Regions from separate parts of the Streptomyces sp. NPDC050806 genome, predicted to be linked through region 1. Evidence: riboswitches for the same ligand, from Rfam matches in the RefSeq annotation. Region 1 holds a riboswitch; each other region holds the start of a gene.
What was found. A riboswitch is a leader RNA that binds a small molecule or an ion and turns the genes downstream of it on or off. The one in region 1 is predicted to bind cobalamin.
Positions count from the first base shown of each region.

Region 2: another riboswitch for cobalamin. It lies ahead of ACZ6WH_RS33760 (ribonucleoside-diphosphate reductase subunit alpha); the one in region 1 lies ahead of metE (5-methyltetrahydropteroyltriglutamate--homocysteine S-methyltransferase).
Region 3: another riboswitch for cobalamin. It lies ahead of ACZ6WH_RS09610 (cobalamin biosynthesis protein); the one in region 1 lies ahead of metE (5-methyltetrahydropteroyltriglutamate--homocysteine S-methyltransferase).
Region 4: another riboswitch for cobalamin. It lies ahead of ACZ6WH_RS15585 (ABC transporter substrate-binding protein); the one in region 1 lies ahead of metE (5-methyltetrahydropteroyltriglutamate--homocysteine S-methyltransferase).

Region 1 covers NZ_JBVJIF010000005.1:331,514-335,742, reverse strand. Annotated here, with positions in the region: gene aceB (malate synthase A) at 1-1,351, shown strand, start outside; gene ACZ6WH_RS17590 (hypothetical protein) at 1,348-1,539, shown strand; cobalamin riboswitch at 1,711-1,929, shown strand; gene metE (5-methyltetrahydropteroyltriglutamate--homocysteine S-methyltransferase) at 2,096-4,229, shown strand, end outside.
Region 2 covers NZ_JBVJIF010000012.1:40,278-44,506, forward strand. Annotated here, with positions in the region: gene mctP (monocarboxylate uptake permease MctP) at 1-574, shown strand, start outside; gene ACZ6WH_RS33755 (GNAT family N-acetyltransferase) at 656-1,168, shown strand; cobalamin riboswitch at 1,333-1,465, shown strand; gene ACZ6WH_RS33760 (ribonucleoside-diphosphate reductase subunit alpha) at 1,619-4,039, shown strand; gene ACZ6WH_RS33765 (ribonucleotide-diphosphate reductase subunit beta) at 4,129-4,229, shown strand, end outside.
Region 3 covers NZ_JBVJIF010000003.1:55,186-59,414, reverse strand. Annotated here, with positions in the region: gene ACZ6WH_RS09615 (cobyric acid synthase) at 1-347, opposite strand, end outside; gene ACZ6WH_RS09610 (cobalamin biosynthesis protein) at 344-1,312, opposite strand; cobalamin riboswitch at 1,447-1,645, opposite strand; gene ACZ6WH_RS09605 (hypothetical protein) at 1,780-2,028, opposite strand; gene ACZ6WH_RS09600 (inorganic phosphate transporter) at 2,061-3,311, opposite strand; gene ACZ6WH_RS09595 (lysozyme) at 3,494-4,229, opposite strand, start outside.
Region 4 covers NZ_JBVJIF010000004.1:629,173-633,401, reverse strand. Annotated here, with positions in the region: gene ACZ6WH_RS15590 (FecCD family ABC transporter permease) at 1-181, opposite strand, end outside; gene ACZ6WH_RS15585 (ABC transporter substrate-binding protein) at 178-1,218, opposite strand; cobalamin riboswitch at 1,284-1,485, opposite strand; gene ACZ6WH_RS15580 (tetratricopeptide repeat protein) at 1,691-2,770, shown strand; gene ACZ6WH_RS15575 (lipase maturation factor family protein) at 2,673-4,106, opposite strand.

The DNA.
Region 1 (4,229 bases):
GCCGGCACCCGGCCTGACCGACCGCCGCGTCGAGATCACCGGCCCGCCCGAGCCCCGGATGGCGGTCAACGCGCTGAAGTCGGGCGCCCGGGTGTGGATGGCCGACTTCGAGGACGCCACCTCACCCAACTGGGAAAACATCATCGGCGGCCAGATCGCTCTGCTCGACGCGGTCCAGCGGCGTATCGACTTCACCACCCCCGACGGCAGGGAGTACCGGCTCGCCGGCCACGACCGGCTCGCCACCCTCGTGGTCCGGCCGCGCGGCTGGCACCTGGACGAGGCGCACCTGGAGTACGACGGAGCGCCGGTGCCCGCCGCACTCGTCGACTTCGGGCTGTACTTCTTCCACTGCGCACAACACCGGATCGACGCCGGCCAGGGCCCGTACTTCTACCTGCCGAAGCTGGAGAACCGCCACGAGGCCCGGCTGTGGAACGACATCTTCGTCACGGCCCAGGAACTCCTGGGCATTCCGCGGGGCACGGTCCGCGCCACCGTGCTCATCGAGACGATCACCGCCGCGTTCGAGATGGAGGAGATCCTCTACGAACTGCGCGAGCACAGCTCGGGCCTCAACGCGGGCCGCTGGGACTACCTGTTCAGCATCGTCAAGACCTTCGGACACCGCACCGACTTCCTGCTGCCGGACCGCGCGAAGGTGACGATGACCGCTCCGTTCATGCGCGCGTACACGGAGCTGCTGGTACGCACCTGCCACAAACGGGGCGCCCACGCGATCGGGGGCATGGCGGCCCAGGTGCCGAGCAAGGACCCGGCCACTCACGAAGCGGCGCTCGCCAAGGTGCGGCTGGACAAGGAACGCGAGGCGGAGGACGGTTTCGACGGCTCCTGGGTCGCCCATCCCGGCCTCGTGCCGGTGTGCCGCGAGGCGTACGACGGTGTGCTGGGTGACCGGCCCCACCAGATCGACCGGACGCGGGACGACGTGGAGGTGACGGCGGCGCAGCTGCTGTCCGTGCGCCGGATCAGCGAGCGGCCCACCGCGGAAGGCGTGCGTACCAACATCGCGGTCGCCCTGCGGTACTTCGCCGCCTGGCTGCACGGCCGCGGTGCGGTCGCCCTGGACGGTCTCATGGAGGACGCGGCCACCGCCGAGATCGCCCGCGTCCAGATCTGGCAGTGGCTGCGGCACCGGGTCCTGGACCGGGAGACGGTCCTGCGGCTGCTCGACGAGGAAGTCGAGTCGCTCGGCGCCGAGTACCCGTGGGCGCCCGTCGACGAGGTGCGGGAGCTGTTCGAACGCAACGCGCTGGCAAGCCAGTTGCCGCTCTTCTTCACTCCGGACGCCTACACCGCCCACCTCGTGCGCCACGTGGAGCAGCCGTGAGCGCGGGCATCCGGCGCGTCGGGGCCGTCGGCGGCGGGCCGCTGGGCGCGGGCATCGCGGAGGTGTACGCGGGCAGTTCGACCGGACCCGAGCCCCGCCTCGACCAGTCCGGCCGGGGTTTCCCCATGTACGGCCGGGACCGAGATCCCGGCACGTCCGGGCGGAGGGTGCCCGGACCACCGGGCTGAGGGGCCCGGAAGGCACCGCCGGCCGAGGGAACCGGCGAGTGCGCGGGGAACGGGCGGGAAGTGCGCGTGCGGCGCTTCCCGCCCGCTGCCCGTGTCCAGCACCGTGCCCGTGTGTCTCAGCTCACCATCCGAATGACGGACGTGATCCGCCGGGGAGCGGGGGCGGCCCGTAGGGTGTCCGGTGCAGTTGGTTCGCCCCGTCCGCCAGGCGGGATGCGTCGCAAGAGGGAACCCGGTGGAAATCCGGGACTGCCCCGCAGCGGTGTGTGGGAACGACCGCCGTCATACGCACTGGGCCCGAGTGGGCCTGGGAAGCGACGGCCAGTAGATGTCCTCCTCGGTGAGGACGCGCCCATGAGTCCGAAGACCTGCCAGCTGCCCGCGTACGGACGATTCGTACGCGGACATCCCGGTGACCTCGTGGGCGGGTCGGCGTTTCTTACCAGGCGAATGGCCGCGCACTGCCGCGCGAGGCCGTACCGCCCGGTGGGTCACCCCTTCGCGTTCTCGTCCCGTTGCCGGGATCTCAGGGATTCATCTCGCGAAGGAGATCTCCGTGACAGCGAAGTCCGCAGCCGCGGCAGCACGGGCCACCGTGTACGGCTACCCGCGCCAGGGCCAGAACCGGGAACTGAAGAAGGCGATCGAGGGGTACTGGAAGGGCCGCGTCACCGCCGCCGAGCTCCGCGCCACCGCCGCCGAGCTGCGCCGCACCAACTGGCGGCAGCTGGCCGACGCCGGCATCGACGAGGTCCCGACCGGCGACTTCTCGTACTACGACCACGTGCTGGACATCACCGTCATGGTGGGTGCCGTACCCGACCGCCACCGCGACGCCGTCGCAGCGGACCGCCTCGACGGCTACTTCGCGATGGCGCGCGGTACGCGGGACGTCGCACCGCTGGAGATGACCAAGTGGTTCGACACCAACTACCACTACCTGGTCCCCGAGCTGGGTCCGGACACGGTGTTCTCCGCCGACTCCGCCAAGCAGGTCGCCGAGCTGAAGGAAGCCGTCGCCCTGGGCCTGACGGCCCGTCCGGTCCTGGTCGGCCCGGTCACCTATCTGCTCCTCGCCAAGCCGGCGCCCGGTGTGGCCGCCGGCTTCGATCCGCTGACGCTGCTGGACCGGCTGCTCCCCGTCTACGCCGAGGTCCTCGCCGACCTGCGTGCCGCCGGCGCCGAGTGGGTACAGCTGGACGAGCCCGCCCTGGTACAGGACCGCACCCCGGCCGAGCTGAACGCCGCCGAGCGTGCCTACCGTGACCTGGGCGCCCTCACCGACCGCCCGAAGCTGCTGATCGCCACGTACTTCGACCGCCTCGGCAACGCGCTGCCGGTGCTCGCGAAGACGCCCGTCGAGGGCCTCGCCCTGGACTTCACCGGGGCGGCCGCCGCCAACCTGGACGCCCTCGCCGCCGTCGGCGGGCTGCCGGGCAAGCGGCTGGTCGCCGGTGTGGTCAACGGCCGCAACATCTGGGTCAACGACCTGGAGAACTCGCTCGCCACGCTCGGCACGCTCCTCGGCCTCGCCGACCGCGTCGACGTGTCGGCCTCCTGCTCCCTGCTGCACGTCCCCCTCGACACGGGCGCCGAGCGGGACATCGCACCGCAGATCCTGCGCTGGCTCGCCTTCGCCCGCCAGAAGACCACCGAGATCGTCACCCTCGCCAAGGGCCTCGCCCAGGGTACGGACACGATCGCGGCCGAACTCGCCGCCAACCGCGCCGACCTGGCCTCCCGCGCCGGCTCCCCCATCACCCGCGACCCGGCCGTACGCTCCCGTACCGCGGCCGTCACGGCGGCCGACGGCCGGCGCTCCCAGCCGTACGCCCGACGGGCCGCTGCCCAGCGCGCCCACCTCGGCCTGCCCCTGCTGCCGACGACCACCATCGGCTCCTTCCCTCAGACCGGCGAGGTGCGCACCGCCCGCGCCGACCTGCGTGCGGGCCGCATCGACACGGCCGGCTACGAGGAGCGCATCAAGGCGGAGATCCAGGAGGTCATCTCCTTCCAGGAGAAGGCAGGGCTGGATGTGCTGGTGCACGGCGAGGCCGAGCGCAACGACATGGTCCAGTACTTCGCGGAGCAGCTCACCGGCTACCTCGCGACGCAGCACGGCTGGGTCCAGTCGTACGGCACCCGCTACGTCCGCCCGCCGATCCTGGCCGGTGACATCTCCCGTCCCGAGCCCATGACGGTGCGCTGGACGGAGTACGCCCGGTCCCTCACCGACCGCCCGGTCAAGGGCATGCTCACCGGCCCGGTCACCATGCTCGCCTGGTCCTTCGTCCGAGACGACCAGTCCCTCGCCGACACCGCCCGGCAGGTTGCGCTCGCGCTGCGCGACGAGGTGGGCGACCTGGAGACGGCGGGCACCTCCGTCATCCAGGTGGACGAACCGGCACTGCGCGAGACCCTGCCACTGCGCGCCGCCGACCATCCCGCCTACCTGGCGTGGGCGACCGAGGCGTTCCGGCTCACCACCAGTGGTGTGCGCCCTGACACGCAGATCCACACGCACATGTGCTACGCGGAGTTCGGCGACATCGTCCAGGCCATCGACGACCTCGACGCCGATGTCATCAGCCTGGAGGCCGCCCGCTCGCACATGCAGGTCGCGCGCGAGCTGGCCGCCCACGGCTACCCGCGCGAGGCCGGGCCCGGTGTGTACGACATCCACTCCCCGC
Region 2 (4,229 bases), on a different contig from region 1:
GCCGGCGGCGATCATGTCGATCGCCGCGGCGAACCTCTTCACCCGCAACATCTACAAGGACTTCCTCAAGCCCGGTGCCACGCCCGCGCAGGAGCACAAGGTCGCCAAGCTGGTGTCGCTGCTGGTGAAGGTGGGCGCGCTGGCGTTCGTCCTGACGATGGACAAGACGGTGGCGATCAACTTCCAGCTGCTGGGCGGTATCTGGATCCTCCAGACCATGCCGGCGCTGGTGGGCGGCCTGTTCACGCGCTGGTTCCACCGCTGGGCGCTGCTCGCGGGCTGGGCGGTCGGCATGGTGTACGGCACGGTCGCGGCGTACGGCGTGGCCAGCCCGACGCAGAAGCACTTCGGCGGCTCGAACGCGGAGATTCCCGGCATCGGCGAGATCGGCTACATCGGCCTGACCGCGTTCGTGCTGAACGTCCTGGTCACACTCGTGCTGACGATCGTACTGCGGGCCGCGAAGGCGCCGGCCGGCATCGACGAGACCTCGCCGGAGGACTACACGGCGGACGCGGGCGACAAGGGCGTCCAGGTGGATCTGCCGCCGGCCACGGCGGGTTCCGCGCACTGATTCCGCCGCATTCGTGAGGCCGACGGGCCGCCGGTGAAAACCGGCGGCCCGTTGTCGTGCCCCTGGTGCACACTGACGGCCATGGACTTCGTGATCAGGGGGATACGGGCGGCGGAGCACGCGCGACTGGGTGAGATCACGGCGCAGGCGTACCTCGGGGACGGGCTGCTCGACTTCGGGGAGGACGACGCGTACCTGCCCGTGCTGCGGGACGTGGCGCGCCGGGCGGCCGAGGCGGAGGTGCTGGTGGCCGTGGCGGAGGGCGAGGTGCTGGGCGGGGTGACGTTCGTGGCGGCGGGCGGGCCGTGGGCGGACATCGCGGGGCCGGGCGAGGCGGAGTTCAGGATGCTGGCGGTGGCGAAGGAGGCGCGTGGCCGGGGCGTGGGCGAGGCGCTGGTACGGGCATGTCTGGACCGTGCGCGGGACACGCCGGGCTGTGGGCGGCTGGTGCTGTCCACGCAGCGTGCGATGCACGGCGCCCACCGCCTCTACGGGCGACTGGGGTTCACCCGGACGCCGGAGCGCGACTGGTCGCCGGTGCCGGGTCTCGGCACCCTGCTGACGTACGCCCGGGATCTGACAACCGAGCGCTGACACGCCGGAGCTGACGTCCGGGGGCCGGGTCTCCGCAGGCGCCGCGCGGCCGCGCTGCCGCCTGCCCGCGCGGCCGACAGCGGGCCGTGACCATCCGTGCGTACCGCGGTACGCACAGCAGCGCAGCGACACAAGATGTAGGGATGGCCGCGAGGGGCGGCACAAGATGTATGCTCGTCCTCGCTGTCGCCGCAGGGGAATCCGGTGCGAATCCGGAACTGTCCCGCAACGGTGTGTCGAGTGGGTATTTTCCGCCCGCTCGCGAGTCCGATGACCTGCCGACGGTACGCCCGCAGCCGTCCCGGCACGGGCGTCGAGACGTCCGGGCTCCGCGGGTTGGGCCGGTGGACGCTGCGTGGTGTGTCCGCGTGCCCGGCATGGCGTCCGGCGCGGCTGCCCGTACGCCTCCTCCGCTCTTCCCCGGCCCCAGCCGAGTGAGGAGAGCACAAGGTGACCATCGCGCCAGCGGAGTCAGCACAAGAGGCGCAAGCGGCACAGGAGGCACAGGCCCCTCGGACGGTGGCCGAGCGGCCCGATGACGCTCCCGGTACGGCCCTGCTGCGCACCCTGACCGACCTCACCGCCGACCTGCCGGCCACCGACCCGGGCAAGGTCGCGGCGGCCGCGCTGCGCGGCCGGCACGCCGGTTCGGACGAGGCGGAGCTGCGGGAGCTGGCGATGGAGGCCGCCGCGGGGCTGATCGGCGACGAGCCGCAGTACTCCAAGCTGGCCGCCCGGCTGCTCACGGCCGCGATCGCCGAGGAGGCCGCGAGCCAGGGCGCGACGGGCTTCGCCGCTTCGGTCGCCACGGGTCACCGCGAGGGGCTGATCGCCGACTCCACGGCCGAGTTCGTCACCGCGCACGCCGCCGCGCTGGACGCACTGGTCGACCGGGCGCTCACGGACGGCGCCGACGACCGTTTCGGCTACTTCGGCCTGCGCACGGTGTACTCCCGCTATCTGCTGCGGCACCCGCTCACCCGCAAGGTCATCGAGACGCCGCAGCACTTCCTGCTGCGGGTGGCGTGCGGCCTGGCCGAGGACCACTCCGAGCGGGCGCTCGCGGACGTCGCCGAGCTGTACGCGCTGACCAGCACGCTCTCCTACCTGCCCTCCTCCCCCACGCTCTTCAACTCCGGCACCCGCCACCCGCAGATGTCCTCCTGCTATCTGCTGGACTCGCCGCTGGACGAGCTGGACTCGATCTACGACCGGTACCACCAGGTCGCGCGCCTCTCGAAGCACGCGGGCGGCATCGGTCTGTCGTACTCCCGGGTGCGCGCCCGCGGTTCGCTGATCCGCGGCACCAACGGGCACTCCAACGGCATCGTGCCGTTCCTGCGCACGCTGGACGCCTCGGTCGCGGCCGTGAACCAGGGCGGCCGCCGCAAGGGCGCGGCCTGTGTGTACCTGGAGACCTGGCACGCGGACATCGAGGAGTTCCTGGAGCTGCGGGACAACACGGGTGAGGAGGCGCGGCGTACGCACAATCTGAACCTCGCGCACTGGATCCCGGACGAGTTCATGCGCCGGGTGGAGGCGGACCGGGACTGGTCGCTGTTCTCGCCGGTGGACGCGCCGGAGCTGGTGGATCTGTACGGCGCGGAGTTCGACGCCGCGTACCGGAAGGCGGAGGCCGAGGGGAAGGCCGTCAAGGCGGTGCCGGCCCGCACGCTGTACGCGCGGATGATGCGGACGCTGGCGCAGACCGGCAATGGCTGGATGACCTTCAAGGACGCCGCGAACCGGACCGCGAACCAGACGGCGGAGCCGGGCCGGGTCGTGCACTCCTCGAACCTGTGCACGGAGATCCTGGAGGTCACGGACGACGGCGAGACGGCCGTGTGCAACCTCGGGTCCGTGAACCTGGCGGCGCACCTGGGCGCCGACGGCGAGATGGACTGGGCGAAGCTGGACACCACGGTCCGTACGGCCGTGACCTTCCTCGACCGTGTCGTGGACATCAACTTCTACCCGACCGAGCAGGCCGGTGCGTCCAACTCGCGCTGGCGTCCGGTGGGCCTCGGGCTGATGGGGCTGCAGGACGTCTTCTTCCGGCTGCGGCTGCCGTTCGACTCGCCGGAGGCGCGTGAGCTGTCCACCCGGATCTCCGAGCGGATCATGCTCGCGGCGTACGAGGCGTCCGCCGGCCTGGCGGAGCGGCACGGGCCGCACCCGAACTGGTCGGCGACGCGTACGGCGCGCGGTGTGCTGCACCCGGACCACTACCCGAACGCCGAGCCGCGCTGGGCGGACCGGTGGGCCGCGCTGCGCTCCCGTATCGCGCGGACCGGGATGCGGAACTCGCTCCTGCTGGCGATCGCGCCGACCGCGACCATCGCGTCGATCGCGGGCGTGTACGAGTGCATCGAGCCGCAGGTCTCCAACCTCTTCAAGCGCGAGACGCTGAGCGGGGAGTTCCTGCAGGTCAACGCCTACCTGGTGGAGGACCTGAAGAAGGCGGGCAGCTGGGACGCGCGGACCCGTGAGGCGCTGCGCGAGGGCAACGGCTCGGTGCAGGACGTGCCGTGGATTCCCGAGGAGATCCGCGCGCTGTACCGCACCGCCTGGGAGGTCCCGCAGCGTGCGCTGATCGACATGGCCGCCGACCGCACGCCGTACCTGGACCAGAGCCAGTCCCTGAACCTCTTCATGGCGGCGCCGACCATCGGCAAGCTCAGCTCGATGTACGCGTACGCCTGGAAACGCGGCATCAAGACCACGTACTACCTGCGGTCGCGTCCTGCCACCCGGATCGCACAGTCAGCGCGTGCGGCGACCGCCGCCGCTCCCGTCCCCCAGCAGGCGACCGACCCCGAGGCGATCGCCTGCTCCCTGGAAAACCCCGAATCCTGCGAGGCCTGCCAGTGACCACCGCCGCCGAGAAGACCACCGTGAACACGGCCGCCGGAGCCGTGAAGAACCTGCTCGACCCGGGCTTCGAGCTGACGCTGCGGCCGATGCGGTACCCGGACTTCTACGACCGCTACCGTGACGCGATCAAGAACACCTGGACCGTGGAGGAGGTCGATCTCCACTCCGACGTGGCCGACCTCGCCAA
Region 3 (4,229 bases), on a different contig from region 1:
TGGCGCCCGGAGTGGTAGCCTCGCGCGCTCAGCTCGCCGACCGGCCTGCCCAGCAGCACGACCTGGCTGCTGCGGTCGCTGCCGGGCTTGAGCAGCACCGGGTTCATCAGCGCGGTCGGCTCGACCCGGGCCGCCGCGGCCTGCATGGCCTGCGCCCGCCCGATCTCCGCGCCCTCGCGCGTCACATACGAATTGAGCGACATGTTCTGGGCCTTGAAGGGCGCCACCTTGACGCCCTTGCGCGCCAGCCAGCGGCAGATGCCCGCCGTCACCACGCTCTTGCCCGCGTCCGACGTCGTCCCCGCGACCAGCAGTCCGCCGCCGGGCCTTTCCCGCGCTCCGCTCACCGCGGCCTCCTCGTCCCTCGCGCCGCGCGCACCGCGCCCACGGCGATCCGCGCCCCGACCGTCGTCGCCAGCGCCAGCGCGCTCACCCGGCGCGACAGGCGCACCGCACGCGCGATGTCGGCCCCCTCGACCGCGCGGGCACCGCCGTTGAGCACCGGGCGGTGCTCGACCCGTCCCGCGTACGCCAGCGTGCCGCCCAGCCGTACGCCCAGCGCCCCGGCGAACGACGCCTCCACGGGGCCCGCGTTGGGGCTCGGGTGCCGCTTGCCGTCGGCCCGCCGGCTGCGCCACGCGCCGCGCGGATCGGGCCCGGCGGCGGTGGCCAGCAGGGCGGTCAGCCGCGCCCCGGGCCAGCCCGCCACGTCGTCCAGCCGGGCCGAGGCCCAGCCGTACCGGCGGTAGCGGTCGGACTTGTGCCCCACCATCGCGTCCAGCGTGTTCACCGCGCGGAAGGCGACCAGGCCCGGCACACCGCCGACGGCGCCCCAGACCAGCGCGCCCACGACCGCGTCGGAGGTGTTCTCGGCGACGGACTCCACGACGGCGCGGGCCATCTGCGGCCCGTCCAGCGCCTGCGGGTCGCGGCCGCACAGGTGCGGCAGCCGCTCGCGCGCCACGTCGAGATCGCCGGCTTCCAGCGCGCCGCCGATGGCGCGCGCCTCGCGGCCCAGCGTCGTACCGCCCAGCACGGCCCAGGTGGCGGCGGCGGTCAGCGCGATGCGGGCGGGGGCGCAGCGGCGTACGGAACGGGAGAGCAGGGCGGCGCCCAGCGCTGCCCCACCGGCGCACAGCGCGGTGTGCGCCGCGCCGTATCCGCGGTGGTCGCGCCACAGCCCGCGCTCCACGGCGGCCGCTGCCCGCCCGAAGGCGGCCACCGGGTGACCGCGGCGCGGATCGCCCACGGCCAGGTCGCCGAGAAAGCCCAGAGCCGCGCCGCACGCATAGGTGGCGTGTTCGGCACGCATCGTCGGATCAGCCCGCCGTCGTGCCTCGGCGGGACGGCCGGCCGCGGTCGCGTGCCGGGCGTACGGCGGAGGGCAGGGGTCTCGGCTCGGAGCCCGGCATGGCGTGTGTCCTCACTCAGGGTCCGCGCCCTGGCTCGACGTGACCGGCGACGAGAGTCTCCTGGCTCCCGGATCGACGCTTCCCCCGGCCTTCCAGCCCGTGCCTGTGGCGGGCCGTGGCTTCTTCTGGAGGAGCGCTCCCCGGTGACAGTGGCGGGACCGCGCCGGATTCTCACCGGACTTCCTCATCTGTCGCCGAATGGCACCGGGCAGTCCACCACGTGCCGCGAAAGCCGTCAACTCACCCTTGACCTGCGACGCAGGCGTATGCCGGTCCGTGTGGCCGACACCACAGGCCGGGGACACGCGAAGGCGCCCGGCGGCCGCGGAGTACGCGGCGCCGGGCGCCTTCGGGTGCGGTGCGGGGGTCAGCCGGCGACGATCAGGAAGATGCCGTAGCCGACGGCCGCGAGGCAGAGCGTGAAGCAGGCGTACCCGCCGGCGCGGGCGACGGCCGAGGAGCCGCCGGCGGCGACCGCGGTGGCGCCCGTCCCGCCCTCCTGCGGGGCCTTGCGGGACGTCCCCACGATGCCCAGGGTGAACAGGCCCACCATGCCGACGGTCACCACGAGCGTGGTGCCGAAGACCTGGCCGAGTGCAGCCCAGTCGATGTTCATGGCGTCGGTTCCTTAACGCGAGCGGCCGGCGGTCAGCGGACGGCCGTGGTGGCGGGGGAGCGCTTGGCGGACTGCGCCGGGATGCCGTCGATGGTGCCGGCTCCGGCCGTGGTCGCGCCCGCGGGCGGCGGGGAGACGGTCTGGAGCGCGGTGGTGACGACACCGGCCGGCTCGACGGGCTCCACGTCGTTGACGTTGCTGTGGTCCACCGGCTTGCGGCGGGAGGCGGCCCAGATGGCACCGCAGATCGCGAGGCCCAGCACGGCGACGGTGGTGACGCCCCAGGTGCCCTGGCCCGCCAGGAAGGCGGCGCCCGCGGCGACCAGGCCGGCGGCCGGCAGGGTCAGGCCCCAGGCGATCACCATGCGGCCCGCGGTGGACCAGCGCACCACGCCGCCCTTCTTGCCCAGGCCCGAGCCCATGACCGAGCCCGAGCAGACCTGGGTGGTGGAGAGCGCGAAGCCGAGGTGCGAGGAGGCCAGGATCGTGACGGCGGCGCCGGTCTGGGCGGCGAAGCCCTGCGGCGGCTGGATGTCGGTGATGCCCTTGCCCATCGTGCGGATGATCCGCCAGCCGCCCAGGTACGTGCCGAGGGCGATGGCGAGGCCGGCCGAGGCGATGACCCACATCGGCGGGTCGGCCTGCGGGGCGAGCGCGCCGCCGGTGATCAGCGCGAGGGTGATGACGCCCATCGTCTTCTGGGCGTCGTTGGTGCCGTGGGCGAGGGAGACCAGGGCGGCCGAGGCGATCTGCCCGGCGCGGTAGCCCTTCGCGGTGTCCTGCTCGGCGCGGTTGCGGGCCAGCCGGTAGGTGAGCCGGGTGGCGAAGGTCGCGGCGAGGCCCGCGACGATCGGCGCGGCCACGGCCGGGATGAGGACCTTCATGACGACGGCGTCCCCGTTGACCCCGCTCATGCCGACGGACACCAGGGTCGCGCCGATCAGGCCGCCGAAGAGGGCGTGCGAGGAGCTGGAGGGGAGACCGGCGAGCCAGGTCAGGAGGTTCCAGACGATGGCACCGACGAGGCCGGCGAAGATCACCTCTGGTCTGATGCCGGCGCCTTCGTCGATGATGCCGCCGGAAATGGTCTTGGCGACCTCCACGGAGAGGAATGCGCCGACGAGATTCAGCACCGCCGACATCGCCACCGCGGTCTTGGGCTTCAGTGCCCCGGTGGAGATGGTGGTGGCCATGGCGTTGGCCGTGTCGTGGAAGCCGTTCGTGAAGTCGAACACCAAGGCCGTGACGATCACGATCCCGATGAGAAGCGTGATGTGTTCCATTCACCCAGGCAATCAGTTCGATGGTCAGTGACGCGAGCGACCGTACGGAGGGTGGGTGAACGGAAGATGAACGACAACGGGCCTGGTGGTGACGCCCCCGCCGTTTTCGTGCGGAGGCGTCTCACCCGTCACTTGTGGTTCATTCCGCGGTGCCTTTGACGTGCTTGGGGCACCGCTCCGGTCTAGCCGCCGGCGAACCTGCGGAGCTGTCCGTAGGAGCCGTTCCAGGCGTTCTGATCGCCGGGCAGCGCGCCCTTGTTCGAGTACTGCCAGATGCTCAGGAAGGACCACCCCTTCGGCAGAGCGCCCGGCTCGCCGTGCCACGATGCCAGCCACAGCGGGTGGCTCTGCGCGAAGGCGCCGCTGCCGCCGGTGCAGGTGTTCCACCAGCGGGTGGTCGTGTAGATCACCGGCCGGCGTCCGGTCTGCCGTTTGATCTCGTCGCTGAAGTCCCAGATCCAGGCGACCATCTTCTTCTTGCTCACGCCGTAGCACTTGTGTTTCTTGCTGTACGGGTTGTGCTCGATGTCCAGGGCCGGCGGCAGCGTCCAGCCGTCCGCCGTCCAGCCGCCGCCGTTGCGCAGGAAGTACCGCGCCTGGGCCGCGCCGGAGGACTGGTTGGGCACCGCGAAGTGGTACGCGCCGCGCAGCAGGCCGGCCCCGCGGGCGCCGTCGTACTGCTGGCCGAAGTAGGGATTGGTGTAGTCGGTCGACTCGCTGGCCTTGACGTAGACGAAGCGCGCGCCCTTCGCGCGGGCCTTGTTCCAGTTGACCTTCTTCTGGTGCGAGGAGACGTCGTGGCCGTGCGGCACGCCGGCCGCCGCAACGGGGCTCGCGGTGGCGAGCCCGGTCAGCGCCGTGCCGGCCAGCGCGGCCAGCGCGAGGGCCGTTGCGGTGGCGACGGAGGCCGGACGGCGC
Region 4 (4,229 bases), on a different contig from region 1:
CGTGCCCCCGGCCCAGGTGGGCCGCCACCGTGGACCAGACGTCACCGACCCCGATGTCCGCCGGGCCGATGGTGATGGCCACGGCGACGGACGCGCAGAGCGCCGCGAGCCCGGCCGCCCAGGCCAGGGCCTGCCGCAGCCCGCGTATCGCGGCCGGTGCGGCGGGCCGCGCCGGGGTCACTTGTCGAGTCCGTGGCTGCGCAGCGCCGCCGCGACCTTCTCCACGGCCTCGACGGTGCGGATGGTGGGGTTCATCGACTGGCCGCTGAGCAGCACGTACCGCTTGTGCCTGACCGCGTCCATGTTCTTGGTGACCGGGTTCTCCGAGAGGAACTCGATCTTCTTCGCGGCGGTCTCGGCCGTCTCCGACCTGCGGGTGAGGTCGCCGATCACCAGGACGGCGGGGTTGCGGTCCGCGACGGTCTCCCAGTTGATCTGCGGCCACTCCTCGTGGGTGTCGTCGAAGACGTTCTTGGCGCCGAGCGCCCGGGTGACGGCGCCGGGGGCGCCGCAACAGCCCGCCATGTAGGGCGACTCGGAGTTGGCGAACCAGTACAGCATCGTGACGTCATGGGCGTCGATGCCGGCGGTGGCCTTCTTCACCCGTGCCTTCAGGCCGTCGACGAGCCGCTCGCCGCGCTCCTCGACGCCGAAGATCCTGGCCAGGTCGCGGACCTCGCCGTAGACGACGTCCATGGTCACCGGCTTCGTGCGGGACCCGTCGCCGTCGCCGCCGTTGTCCTTGCCGGTGCAGTCGCTGGGGGAGAGGTACGTCGGTACGCCCAGCTCGTCGAACTGCCCTCGCGTGGCCACCCCGCCCTTGCCGAGGGTGGAGGCGAACGAGGCAGCGACGAAGTCGGGCTCGGTGGCCAGCACCTCCTCGAAGGACGGGCCGTTGTCGGCCAGCCGCTCGACCGTGGAATCGGCCCTCTCCAGGCCCTTGAGCACCGGGTCGGTCCAGGTGGCGGTGCCCACCATGCGGTCGGCCAGACCGAGGGAGAGCATGATCTCCGTCGTTCCCTGGTTGAGGGAGACGGCGCGCTTCGGGGGGCCGTCGACGCGCACCTTCCGCCCGCAGTTGTCGAGGGAGACGGACCGGCCGGCGCTCCCGCCCTTGGCGGAGCCCTCCGTCGGCGAGGCGCCACCGCCGCATCCGGCGAGCAGCGCGGTGGCCACCAGGAAAACGGCGGCACGACGGACGGGGTGCGGGAGCGGCACGGGAGTTCCTTCGGCGTCGAGGGCTCTTGCGCGAAGCCCGGTCTGCGGTGTTCCCCCGGCACGGCCGGCGCCGGAGGCCGCCAGCAGGTCTTCGGACTCGGGCTCATCCGGACGGAACGCCTTCCCGGACCGCGTACGCCGTCCAGTGGCAGATGTCCCGCCCGTCACCCTCACCGCTGCGCGTCAGTTCCGGATTCGCACCGGATTCCCTGACCCGTACAGGTGCACATGCACATGCAAGGTACGACTGGCTCCGGCAAGCTACCACAGGCCCATGTGGCCACCGCGGCGACGGCTGCCCCCCCTGTGACTCCTCCCCCTAGGGGACGCCCCGTACATCTCCAGAGTGATCGGCAGCGCGGCCGTACATCCCGAGAGCGACCGGGATAACCGCAGGTGGGGGGACGTCCGGCGGCTTCCTCGGCACATAGCGTCGGTGCCTGACCGACGCAAGTGACCAGGAGGACTCGGGATGTACGGGAAGGCATTCGCTCCGGAGTATCAAGGGGAGCTGGGGGCGGAGTTGAGTGTCAACTCCTCGTACGAGGACGTGCTCGTCGCCGCGCGGCGCGCACGGGACGCGGCCGGGGGGCCGGGGGACGCCGCACGGGCCGCGCTCGCCGAGGCGGAGGCCGGACGGCGGCTCGGGAGGGTGGCCGAGGCCGAGGCCGCGTGGCGGGCCAGCTACCGGAGCGCGCGGACGGCGGGGGAGCCCGGCAGCATGGCGTGGGCGCTGTGGAGCGGCGGCACGCTCGCCCGCCAGTGCGGGCGGCTCGCGCTCGCGCGCCGGCTGCTCGCGGCGGCCGTCGCGTTCGCCGAACCGAGCGGCGACCGCCTCGCGCACGGCTACGCGCTCGCCGGGCTCGCCGAGACCGGCCGCATACAGGGGGACTACGAGGCCGTCGCGGAGCTGCACGAAGAGCTGCTGGCACAGGCCAGGGCGCACGGTGAGGCGCGGCACATGGTGTGGGCGATGTCGGGGATCGCGCAGATGCACCGCAACACCGGCGGATACGCGGAGGCCCTGGCGCTGTTCGAGGAGTCGGCGCAGGTCGCCGAGCGGGCCGAGGACTGGCGGGGGCTCGCCTGGTCGCTGCGGGGCGTGGCCGACGTACGGTCCGTGCTGGGGGAGACCGAGGAGGCGCTGCGGCTGCTCGGCCGGGGCGAGGCCCTCTGCCGGGAGCTGGACCTCGCGGGGGCGCTGGCCTACAACCGCAAGATGCGCGGCAACGTGCTGTACCGGGCCGGGCGGTACGAGGAGGCCGCCGTGGTCTACAGCGGCGCGCTGGCGGAGTTCCGGTCGATGTCCGAACCGCGGGGCACGGCGCTCGCGCGGCTGGGGCTGGTGAAGTCCCGGGCGCACCTGGGGTGGCCGTACGACGAGGTGGCCGCCGAGCTGGACGACGTCGAGCGCGAGGTCACCCGGATCGGGCTGCGGCACGCCCGGGACATGGTCAGGTCCTTCCGCGCAGAGCTGTCGGCGGAAAGAACTGCCGTACCGGCTCCCGGTGCCACCACGCCCCGGTCTCCCGCAGTTCCCGCCAGGTTGTGAAGCGGTAGCGGTAGAACTGGGCGCGTACGTGGCGGGGCGGCGCGTCCGGGAAGGGGTTCCGGCGCAGCAGCCGCACGGTGTCCGGGTCGTTTTCCAGCAGTCGCTCCAGGAAGGGGCCGAACCAGCGGCTCGCGTAGCCCGGCGACAGCGCCGCGAACCACATCAGCCAGTCCAGCCGCAGGTGGTACGGGGCGAACGGGCGCGGCATCCGGCGCACGTCCCCCGGCTTGCCCTTGAAGTCGTACTCCCGCCACTCGGTGGCATCGGTGATCACCTCGTCCGCCGTGCCCTCGACGACCACCTCGTGCCGGACGCGGGTGACGGAACCGAAGGCGCCGTACGAGTTGACCAGGTGCAGCGGCTCGTACGAGGTGTTCATTCGCTGCTGCCGGGAGACCAGATTGTGGGCCGGGCGGTAGCTGAGCACGAGGACGGCCGCGGTCACGGCGAGGACCACGACCTCGTACCAGAGCGGGGGCGGGGCGAGGCCGGCGGGCGGGCCCGCGAGACCGCCGAGGCCGAGCGCCGAGGCGTCCACGACCGGGACGGCGATCACGATCGTCAGCCAGTTCAGCCAGGCGAAGTTGCCCGAGAGCACCAGCCACAGCTGGGTGACGATCACCGCCAGCGCCGCCCAGGTGGCCACCGGCTGCGGGGTGAAGAGGAGCACGGGGGCGAGCAGCTGGGCCACGTGGTTCGCGGCCGTCTCCACGCGGTGCACCGGTTTCGGCAGGTGGTGGAAGAACCAGCTCAGCGGGCCCGGCATCGGCTGCGTCTCGTGGTGATAATCCAGGCAGGTCAGGTCCCGCCAGCAGGGGTCGCCGCGCATCTTGATCAGCCCGGCGCCGAACTCCAGCCGGAACAGCAGCCAGCGCAGCAGCCACAGCACCAGGACGGGCGGCGCGGTGCGCGCGTTGCCCAGGAAGACCGCCAGCGCGCCGGTCTCCAGGAGCATGGTCTCCCAGCCGAAGCCGTACCAGGTCTGGCCCACGTTGACGATCGAGAGGTACATCGCCCAGAGCGCGGCCCACCACACCATCGACGCCCACAGCGGCACGGCGTCCGCCGCGCCCGCCAGGACGGCCGCCGACAGCAGCGCGCCCGCCCAGGCCCAGCCCGCGAAGAACCGGTCCGAGAAGCGCCAGTGGAAGACCGAGGGGGCCTTGCGGAACGGCACCCGGCGCACGAATTCCGGCACCGGCGTCATCCCGCGCTCCCCGATCAGCGCCCTGAACTGCAACGCGGCCGAGACGAACGCGATCACGTACAGCGCGGCCAGGGCCCGCTGGAAGACCAGCCGGCCCAGCCAGTACTCCGGTGCCGGGAACCACTCCACATGCCTATCCGTAGCATCGGCGCGTGCCCACTGCCCACCGTGCGGCGCCCGTGTTGCCGACGATCCCGGGACTCCGCGACATGGCTGCCGCCCCCGCCGACGTGGCCGAAACGGGCCGCACGG